Linked DNA regions of Parabacteroides timonensis. The protein of the gene in region 1 binds, or shares a complex with, the protein of each later gene. Links are inferred from orthologs where the notes say so. Each region holds a gene or a part of one and is shown on either strand. Other genes may lie near its edges.

Region 1 (8,234 bases):
ATGACCCGACCAACTATCTGTTGATGCACGCTATGGGTCCGAACGTAGCAGGTGTGATCGGTTCTGCTGTAGCTGCCGGTATCCTGTTAGGATTCTTAGGATAAGATTTGAAGGATATTCTGAATATCCCAGAAATAAAAGATGGCATGTGTAAATGGACATTAAACTCCATTTTACATGCCATCCTTGTATTAACGACAATTCTTACATATTTATTCAACCACCATCGGACTCACTACCGGATCAGCTACTTCTTCCACTGTTGTTCCGACGAATAACCATACCATCAGGAGAACAATTGCCACTACTACCCCAATGACCAACCAAACATTTTTCTTTTTCATATTTATGCCATTCTGTTTCTATTATGAGCATAAAACAGCAAATGCAATGATTTGGTTTAAAATCAGCTACCATAATTCTTTTTTCACAAAACAACCATCATACTATCATTAATCAAACATAAAACAATGATTATAAAGCTATTAACCTTATGATAGTTATTCATTTAAACCATCATAACATCTATCATACGATCATATCAGACTTCATAAACATAATGATATTCAACCATTTATTTCTTTTACATAATAACAAGTCCCTCTATTCGTCCGCTTATTCGGTACGTTATTTCGCTTCAAAAGTTTGCCGAAGTTGAGTATCATCGTTTTTGTGATGATAAAACCGGGGTGTTTTTCGGCTATAATATCCAGTATTTCGGTAGCGAGCAGCGGTTTCAAACCCTCCGTATCTTCCGGGATCGTGAAATAACGAAGGAACAATTGCTCTTCGGCCGGGACTTGCTGGAAACGCTGGTTGTTCTCCACGATTGCCGCTTCCTCCTCGTGCGTGAACCAGAAACGCTCGCCACGGCGCAACATTTCTTTCGCTTCGGCGTAAAGCTGTCCGTAATCGATCGGCTGAATATAATCGATCAGGCCTTCGATCTCTACACAGACAAAACGGCGACTTCCGGTCGGATCGGTCAGTAAATCAAAATTATTACTGGTAGCGATAAAAGTCGCATAACGACGAAGGCTGCGCGTCGAACTCTGATAAGGCAAGCGGGCATTGACCACCGCCTTCTGCAACACATGCTTCAGAAAACTCTGGTGTGAAGCCTTCACCGAATCGAACTCGTCGATATTGATCAACGCATAGCGGTGCAAAGCCAGTTCCGCCTCCTTCTTATTGCCGAAATCGATACTGTCCGTATAAAAAGGACGGAGTGCCGGCGGTAATAAGTTCAGGCAAAAAGTTGACTTTCCGCATCCCTGGTCACCCACCAACAAAGGCGTCGTACTGTTCCCGTGATCCTTATCCATCTGCATCCAATGGGCAACCATACTCAGGAACCAACGGTAAAAACAATCCTGCCACAGCGGATTACTGTTAGGTACCCGATCTGCCAACACCCGGATATGCGGTTTGCCATCCCAGGCCGGAAGGTTAGCCAGGAACGACTCGATCGGATGATACGACGGGATTTGGTCGGAATGCACATACCGGTCGATATCCTTATCCCACACATTCAGCCCCTCTTTCTGCGCCTCCAGGCAGATAGTATTACGAACCTTCTGTGTATAAGGATGATAAACAAACTGGATAACCGATCGATCCAGATATTCCACCTCCCCGTTCATCTCGTTCAAACGGAAATAATAACGCCTCGACATAAACTCTTCCAACTGCATCACCAGCGAAAAACATTCCGGCAAAGGCAATTTGCCTTCCCCGACCTTCTTCAGCAAATAAACCGAACGGAATACACTGCGTATCAGCACCTTCTGAGGTTTCAGCAAATCATACCGAAGCATCCATCCTACCGCTTCTTCCTCCGGTATTCCCAGACGGCAACAGTTTTGCGCCATCTCCGTAAATAATGCCTGAAGATCGTTACCGCCGATAGCGGCAAATTTACGGACAACCTCAACCAACGCCACACTGAAAAGCGTAGCAACCTGCGAGTTACGCTCCAACCCCGGCAACAAGCGGTCGACCGGATCGACCGGAGCATCCTGCACGATACGCAGTTCACCCTCGGAAGGCATCTGCAAAGGTTGCTCTATCCGGATTGCCATCGCATCCGGATTATAATACAACCCGGCATCATAACTGACCCGGGTACCCCGCGAAAGCACCGGCTCCTTCAACGTGACCATACTGCTCAACTGAGGCTGGTAATACCTGACAGCCAACTGGTAAGCTGCCGCATGAAATAATTTCGCCTTCTCTTCCGAGCGGGGTAACTTTCCGTCCGGCAAGGTAAACGGCACGATTATCTTCACCGACTTGCCGCTCAACCCGATAAAAGCCAACAACGTCTGCGGCATAGCGGAAGCTTCTTCGCGCACACGAGCAGCCTCTGCCATATCCGACAAACCGTTCACTTCCAAAACAATACATCCCGTATAGGTCTTTATCCGAACCTGCCCCTCTTCTTTTCGATAAGTGGCGCCCCAAACAATAACCGGCATTTTTCCAGTCCATTCATTAAGATATCCAGGCAATGTAAAACAGATCCTGTTACGTACTGCAGCAATCTGTTCCGCCAGACTGTCGGAACGCAACATATCTACAACCGCTTCCAGGTTACGGATCTGCACCATTAGTTGCTCTTTCTTATAACGGTATTGTGTAACTTTCATTCGAACGGGTATCTTTCAAATTTAAAAAACTTCATTTCTTTACGCAGGCGCGGACTCATCCTGAAACAAACGCGTTTCGCTTTCACCCGATGGGGAGTGCAATCCTTTTTGTCCTCATATCCTTCACTGGCAGCCGAAAGATATAAGTCACCCATATCCTTGAGTTCTACGGAATATCCGTCTTTAAGGCATTCCTTAATCACATCGCTCAGCTCGCAGACGGTTACCAGCACATCTCCGCGCGTCAATGAACAACGGTCGGCTATCACTTCAGCCAACTTTTCGGTTGTAACTCGTCCCGTACTAACCGGAACACCATAAAACAGCTTCTTTTCTACCGGACCTGTCTTATCCGTTTTTGCTCGGACTACATAGAAATGTGCCATAAATAAGGAGTTTTTATTAATAATAATACTAGTAAACTTCACCAAGACGGGCATTTTAGCCCATTTTACACCCGGATCTGAACGATGCTTACATCCGGGTGTAAATACCCTCGAGACCCGGATGGCGGCAACTTTATCTCCTTACAAATATAAGAAAAGTATCGCATATAAACAATGTTTTTCAATAGTTTATTTCATTTTTTCTTATTGCATTTTTCATATAGAAAGAACTAAAAACCGGGCGTTCCTGCAAATAAAAGAGTGATAGTATGGTGATAGATAGTGATAGTTTATTTCACATACTATCACGCTATAAATAGATAATAATCTTATATTTATAATAAAAAGTGATAGTATGATAGTTATTTTTTATAAAATCTATGTATATTTGTCAGAAATGAGAAAACTACTTTAGTAAAAATAAAAGGAGTATAGAACCACTAAATTGAAAATAAAAATGGGACTTTTTAGCAGACCAACAGTACCATCGCCTTCCGGCGGGCATTCGTTCGTTGATGTAATTCAAAATGAGGGCAACAATACGGGACGCGGACTTATCGCCTGGCGACATCCCAGTAGCGACTTCAACACCCATTCAAAAATACTTGTCCGCAAAGGAGAAGAGGCCATTTTTGAAAACGGTGCCAGCGAATGGGCGGTCTTTCCCAGTGGGACGGAATGCGAATTGAAGACACAGAACATTGCAGTGATACGGTCTTTCCGTGAAGCATTGTCGGGCGGAAAGAGCTATTTCCCTTGCCGGGTTTATTTCGTTTCCGTCGAAGAATTTGAAATTCCCTGGGGTACCATAGATCCCATCGGATACACATGCCCTTTGTTGGGTGCCGGTGCCCAGTTGAGAGGTGGCGGTATTTATGTCATACGCGTTATCGACACGGAAACTTTTGTTAAGAAGGTGTTACGAGACAACAGCAGCTACACGACAGATCATTTGAAAGAGAAGCTGTTCGAACGTGTTTACCAGGAAATTGCAGACATCATTTCTTCGGTATTGGAGAAGAACGGCATCAATTCGATGGAGTGCTCGAAAAAGAAAAAGGAGATAGCACAACTCAGCCTGCCGGACATTCAGAAGTTATTGGAAGCTTACGGTATCATGCTGGTCGATTTCACTATCAGTCTCGAACTGGATGAAGAACAGCGCCAGATGTACGAGCAAGCTGTCCGCCTGCAACGCATGAGTGCACAAGGCGAAGCACAAGCCCGTATCATCGGCGCACATAGCAAAGTGGAAGAACTCCACACGATGGGGAATGCCTACGCCACCATCAAGGGGATGGATATGCTTCAGACGATTGCAGAAAATCCGGGAGCCGGCGGTATAGCCAGCGCAGGTGCCGGCCTAGGAATGGGCATGGCGGCCGGTGGAACGTTTGCCAATATCACCCAATCCGTATTTCCCGGCAACCAGGTTCAGCAACCCGCACAGGCACCGGCACAGCCCGATCCGATGGAGTCGTTGCAAAAAATGAAGCAAATGCTGGATGCCGGATTGATACCTCAAGCTGTCTACGACCAGAAAGTAGAAGAGATATTAAGCAGATTGTAATACCCTATATCTAATCATATTTATGAAAACAACATTAATCCGTATTGTTTTTACATTGGTGTTCCTGGTGGTCTTCAACACGTTGTTTTTTCTACTGTGCGGCACAGACAATCCGACTTCCGTATGGGTTTCGTATGCGTATATCCATGTGGCGTATTTCACCATACTCTTCCTGCCCGTATTGAAAACGAAGGGGGATGCTTCTTACTACCTGTCTTCCGTCCTCTACGGACAGGCCATAACGTATTTCATCCTGGAATTGATAGCCGGTGTGGTTTTCATTATCTACCGGATGGAATCACCTGTTTGGTCGCTGGTGGTACAGACCGCTCTCTGGCTGATTTTCGTAGTCCTCATTTTAGGAAATGCCTGGGCGAATCAGGCAACTGCGCAATCGCTTGAAAAACGCAAGCAGGATATAGATGCTTACCAGTCGATGAGGATGAGCCTGAAAAGGCTGATGGCGAAAACAGACAAACCGGAACTGAAAAGACTGATCGCCGATTGCTCCGACAAACTGGAAGCCAGCTCTTCGCGGCAGACCCAGGAGTCTGAAAAGATCGACATCGAGATAGAACAGGCGATCGCTTCCCTGCGACAATCCATAACGGAAAGTAATGTTGAAGAATCCACATCATTAGCCAGACAGCTGGCAGGCCTGATCGAAGAAAGAAAAACAATATTAAAATATTCTCATTAACTTATTAACTCATTTAATATTTGATATTATGGCAGAAACTATGCAATTGCAGATCGTGAAGTGCCCGGCATGTAATCAGACGCTCACTTCATTCAGTGCTTTTAAGTCGACAGCAACATGTCCCCGTTGCGGCACCGTGATGAAGAACCCGTTGGCGACCGCTAAAGAAGAAATTCGCCCTGAACGCATCATCCCGTTCACTACACAGGAAAGTAACTTCGAAAAATGTTTGGTGGATACCCTGATCAATCAGGATTTCGTTCCCAAGAACATCTTCGAATCCATCAACACCGACAATGTGTTCCGTGCTTATTTGCCGATGTATCTTTTTGAAGGTACTTACCAATCTTCATGGAGTTGCGAATCGTCTTACGAAGACCAGAAAGTAGATATTTCGAGAAACTGGACAGACAGCGGCAAGACTATTTCGACAAAGACCGTAAAGAAATGGCGTCCGCAAAACGGTAATGCAGCAGGCAATTTTGCATTTTTATGCCTTGCCAATGAAGACAGTGAAGACTTACCGGTAGAACTCCGGAATTTCACCTATCAGTTCCCCTACGACGTGATGATGTCAAAACAGTTTGACGGTGATATGCTGAACGATGAAGATGAACGCATGATAACTATCCCCCGTAATGCCGACACCAATATAGTATGGCAGAAACACGGGAAAGATTTGGTAGACGACACGGCACAGGATGCTGCACTCAACCAAATCGGCGATCAGGAAATACGTAACTTCCGCGCGTCTTCCAGTTTCAACCTGGCCACGAAAGGAGAATACATCCTGGCTCCGTTCTGGTTTGTGTACTACACTTACAACAACCAGCGGTATAATTTTATGATGGACGGAACCGGACAGCGTACCTCTTACAACTATCCGATAGATCAGGACGAAGTAGATTTTGTCAATGGAAAAGAAAAGATCAAGAAAATCGTCAAATGGCTTTGGTTACTGTGCTTTGTGTTAATGTACCTCATCGACATCACATCCGGCATTGTATTCCTCGTCCTCTGGTTCATCGGCAAATTCATAGTAAACAAAACAATGGATAACCAGATTCAAACCCATCTGCAGGAATCGAAGGCCGCCCGCCAGACAAGTGCGGCCAGGCTGGGTGTATAACAAAGAATATTATTCCGACACAACTGCTTATCGGGTTCGCTTAAATGCCCGATAAGCAGTTTTTTATTTATAGCAAAGACAGGAACGACTGCTTTCGAGCCGCCGTTATCCCAACACCTTATTCTTCGCGATCGTAGCCTGGAATTCTTTCAGGTAGAACGGTTCGAAATAGGCGACATCTTCAAACTGCCCGGCAGCAAAAGCCTTTTCCGCCAGGGGAATCATATTGACAGCCAGGGGATGAATACCATCGATAAAAATGGCATTCGACGAAGCGATCACTTCGCGGCACTTTGCGGCACCGTTGCCAAAGAAACAGACAGTTCCTTTTTCCAGGTAAGCGGCATAAGTCTGCTCATCCACGACATCGGCCGATGTTGCACGTATAGTATTCAGGCCGGCATCATAGAGGGTGGCATACACTTCCATACGGCGTGCATCGAGCATGGCGCAATACAGCCCGCCGTCAGCCAGCGGTTGTTGACGGATAGCGGTAGCGGCCAGAATATCGAGCGTATGGATACCGATCAGCGGAATGCCAAAACCGAAACATAACCCTTTCGCTACGGAAACGCCGATACGCAGGCCGGTATAAGAACCGGGGCCACTGCTGACGGCCACAGCATCCAGCGTCAATGCTTTTGCTTTCAATACAGCAAGGGCTTCTTCTACAAATACGCCCAGTAAGGCGGCATGCGAAGGTCCGTCGAAAGAGGTCTTTTCAAAAAGCACCTCTCCGTCTGCCGATAGGGCCAGGGAACAGACCAATGTTGAAGTATCAATATTTAAAATACAAGACATAACAGTTGACAGTTGACGGTTGATAGTTGACAGGTATTTTTTAATTGGACACTGCCGGTTATCAACCGGATTAATTGGTCGCAAAAGTACTAAATCGTCTTTACACGAATGAGAAAATAACGAACTTTTTATACATAGAACCAAATAATTGTCAACTGTCAACTGTCAACTATCAACTGAATAAGCTATCTTTGCACAAATTTTTAGAACAATGATACAATCAATGACTGGATTCGGTAAGGTTACAGCCGAACTTCCTTCAAAAAAGGTAACCGTAGAAATAAAAGCGCTCAACAGCAAGCAACTGGATTTATCAACCCGCATTCCGTCTATCTACAAAGATAAAGAAATGCAAATCCGTAGCCAGCTGCTTCAGTCGCTCGAACGGGGTAAGGTCGATTTCAGCATTTACATTGAATATATAGGAAAAGATACTCCTACTCAGATTAACCTCACAGCTTTTGAGAGCTATTACAGCCAGATCAAAGACATCGCTGACAAACTGAATATCGCACTTCCTACAGACTGGTTCCAGACATTATTGAAAATGCCGGATGTTATCAAGTCGGAAATCGTTGAGGTAGACGAAAGCGAATGGGAAGTGGTTTTCACAGCAGTAAAAGAGGCCATCAAGCATCTTTGCGACTTCCGTATCCAGGAAGGAGCCATGCTGCAGAAACTGTTTGAAGAGAAGATCGGTAACATTGCCCGTCTGCTCACCGAAGTGGAAGAATACGAAGGCGAACGTATCGAAAAGATCAAAACGCGCATCATGGACAACCTCGAAAAGATTGCCAACCAGGATTACGATAAGAATCGTTTTGAACAGGAAATGATCTATTATATAGAGAAACTGGATGTAAACGAAGAAAAGAACCGTCTCGACAACCACCTGAAATATTTCATCAGCACAATGAAAGACGGACATGGACAGGGTAAAAAGCTCGGTTTCATCGCCCAGGAAATGGGACGCGAGATCAACACACTCGGTTCGAAAAGC
Region 2 (2,930 bases), 420 kb from region 1 along the record:
CGACAAATCCTTCAGGCATATCTGTGAAGGAGAAATGTTTAGTTCCAGCGGAGCCTGGTTCAACAACTGGGTGACATTCTCAATTTCGTGCATACCGATTTGTGCCCGGCTGATTTTCAAATCCGTTTGCGGTAATTTTATTTCGAAGTTGTTGATGAAAGCACTGTCGCGGTTGCTGATGATATTCATCGAAAGTTTGTCTAGCTCAAAACCGGAAGCCTCGTTGAAACTCATCTTTTTGATGTTGGCGTTCAGGCTGTCCTTGTTGAAGGCTTTCAGGGATATTTTCGCACTCAGGTTCTTGATGTCTACATGTTTGGCATTAAACTTGCCGGGGGTAGAGTCGGCACTTTCCACGTCAAAACGGAAATTCCCACGCCGAATCAGGATCGAGTTGAAACGCAAGTCGATATTCGGGTTCTTCTTCAAAGTATCCCTGCTGGCGAAAGCATCCAGGACGAACTGAAGGTTCAGCGGACTCTCGGGCGTCTTCTTTTTCAGATTGACCGAGAAACCGAACAGACGCACGGTCGAGAATACGAATTTGCCTTTCAGCAAGGGAAGGGCTTCGAAGCCTGCCGCCACATGGTTCGCTTCGAATAATGTTTTTCCATCCTGGTCTTCGAGGTATAAGTTGTCGAGAACCACCCGGTTGAACCACTCGATACTGACATTTCCTATCTTAACAGGCACACCAAGGTGACTGGATAATTCGGTCGATGCAATGTCGGAAACCTGGCGTTGAACGTACGGTATCTTCAACAATATGAAGGGCATTGCATAGAATATCCAGAGCAGAGTAAGTAGGGTAATGATTATGTATTTGAGTCCTCTGATATCTTTACTATATTTTAAGCACAAATCTACAACAATATCGCGATAGAATTCATTAAATTTGCACAAAAAAACGAGAGAAGAGTATGAGTGTAACAATATTGGGGATAGAATCATCCTGTGATGATACTTCCTCTTCCGTAATACGCGACGGCGTGATGCTGTCGAATGTGATAGCCAGTCAGGCGGTTCACGAAGCATATGGTGGCGTGGTTCCCGAGCTGGCTTCACGCGCACACCAGCAGAATATCATCCCGGTGGTCGCAGAGGCTATCAAGCGTGCAGGTATCGATAAGTCGGAACTGAGCGCCGTTGCGTTCACACGCGGGCCGGGGTTGATGGGATCCCTGCTGGTCGGTACCTCCTTTGCCAAAGGGTTTGCCGCATCTTTGGACATCCCGATGATCGAGATCAACCATTTGCAGGCGCATGTACTGGCTCACTTTATCAAGGAAACGCCGGAAGACGATCATGCTCCCTCGTTCCCGTTCCTGTGTTTGCTGGTATCGGGCGGTAACTCGCAGATCATCAAAGTAAATGCTTATAACGACATGGAGGTGATAGGGCAGACGATAGACGACGCAGCGGGCGAAGCCTTCGACAAATGTGCGAAGGTGATGGGACTGGGTTATCCGGGTGGTCCGGTGGTGAACCGCTTGGCCAACGAAGGAAATCCGAAAGCCTTTACTTTCAGCAAACCGCATATTCCGGGGTACGATTATAGCTTCAGCGGACTGAAGACTTCTTTCCTCTACACCTTGAGGGATAAACTACAGGAAGATCCGGACTTCATCGAAAATAATAAACGTGACCTTTGTGCCTCCCTTCAGTCGACAGTGATCGATATCCTGATGGATAAGTTGCGCAAGGCAGCGAAAGACCTGAATATAAAAGAGGTGGCGGTGGCCGGCGGTGTTTCGGCAAACTCCGGTTTGCGCGATGCCTTCCTCGACCATGCGAAGCGGTATGGCTGGAAAGTGCATATCCCGAAGTTCGCGTTTACAACAGACAACGCGGCGATGGTTGCCATCACTGGTTATTATAAATTCCTCGATAAGGATTTTTGTCCGATGGACGCTGTTCCGTTCTCACGGGTGGTTATTTAAATTACTTTTGGCTTGATCCAAAAGTAATCAAAAGATCAAGGCTGCACCGGCTTCGCTGCTATGGTGAAAGACTACGCTTGAAAAATCCGAAACTCGCTACGCTCAGACAGCGGATTTTTCCGGGCCGCTTCGTCTTCCCCCTTCGCGGACGCTCATCCGCTGAGGCCTTTCAGAGAGCGCTTTGCGCTCTTTGGGGATTGCCGATACCGACACCTTTAAAACAGGCGGTATCGGCAATCCTAAGAGGAAGCTTTGCTTCCTATGTCAGGCCTCAGCTGGTGAGCGTAAAGCGCAGCAGCCGGAGAGAGCGCCCGGAGGCTGTGCTGTTTGAGCGAAGCGAGTTCACAGACGACAGCGAACGTAGGATGCGGAGTAGCGAGGCAGGTGTAGCCTTGAACTTTTGGTTACTTTTCTTTCAAGAGAAAAGTAACATTCAATTAGATAAAAACAATATGAATTCAATAAGCGAACAATTAGGCAAACTTCTTCGAACGAAGAAGTTGTCGATGGGGACGGCGGAAAGCTGCACGGGGGGCCGGATAGCCAATATGATTACGCTGGTGGCAGGTAGCTCCGATTATTTTGTCGGGGGAGTTGTCTCTTACAGCAACGAAGTGAAACAGCATGTATTGGGTGTTTCGGAAGAAAGTCTTCGCCAGCATGGGGCCGTCAGCCGCGAAGTGGTGGAACAGATGGCGCAGGGAGCGATCCGTACCCTCGGATGCGACTGTGCTGTAGCGACTTCCGGTATTGCAGGACCCGGCGGAGGAACCCCGGAAAAACCGGTCGGCACGGTTTGGATCGCCGCAGCCCTGAAAGGTGAAATCGTCTCACATTGTTTTCATTTCGGAACGGTCAGGGCGGAAAATATACAGGCGGCGGCGGATGCTGCGTTGACCCTGTTATTGGACTTGTTACAAAAACAGCATGGATAAATTCATAGAACAACAGCGGGCGGTTTATCCCATGTCCGACGAAGCGATCCGGTTG

The links. Proteins that work in one complex are often made in the same cells at the same time.
Region 2: the proteins of tsaB (region 1) and tsaD are in contact, whole or in part, in a solved structure (PDB 4WQ4), measured with the Escherichia coli proteins. The link is inferred for Parabacteroides timonensis from one-to-one orthologs.

The regions. Positions count from the first base shown.
Region 1 is NZ_LT669941.1:2,141,339-2,149,572, forward strand. The notes cover bases 5,387-8,234. They hold tsaB (tRNA (adenosine(37)-N6)-threonylcarbamoyltransferase complex dimerization subunit type 1 TsaB), read right to left. Parts: upstream 7,235-8,234; coding sequence 6,539-7,234; downstream 5,387-6,538. Other genes in these bases: BQ7394_RS16220 (hypothetical protein), read left to right, coding at 5,387-6,433; BQ7394_RS16230 (YicC/YloC family endoribonuclease), read left to right, coding at 7,446-8,234. Outside these bases: BQ7394_RS16195 (sodium ion-translocating decarboxylase subunit beta), read left to right, coding at 1-104; BQ7394_RS26480 (hypothetical protein), read right to left, coding at 213-344; BQ7394_RS16200 (BT4734/BF3469 family protein), read right to left, coding at 567-2,648; BQ7394_RS16205 (HU family DNA-binding protein), read right to left, coding at 2,645-3,034; BQ7394_RS16210 (SPFH domain-containing protein), read left to right, coding at 3,492-4,604; BQ7394_RS16215 (hypothetical protein), read left to right, coding at 4,627-5,304; more of BQ7394_RS16220, read left to right, coding at 5,333-5,386. UniProt on the Escherichia coli protein: Required for the formation of a threonylcarbamoyl group on adenosine at position 37 (t(6)A37) in tRNAs that read codons beginning with adenine.
Region 2 is NZ_LT669941.1:1,729,609-1,732,538, reverse strand. It holds tsaD (tRNA (adenosine(37)-N6)-threonylcarbamoyltransferase complex transferase subunit TsaD), read left to right. Parts: upstream 1-920; coding sequence 921-1,940; downstream 1,941-2,930. Other genes in the region: BQ7394_RS14540 (Crp/Fnr family transcriptional regulator), read left to right, coding at 2,868-2,930; BQ7394_RS14545 (CinA family protein), read left to right, coding at 2,393-2,875; BQ7394_RS14555 (translocation/assembly module TamB domain-containing protein), read right to left, coding at 1-777.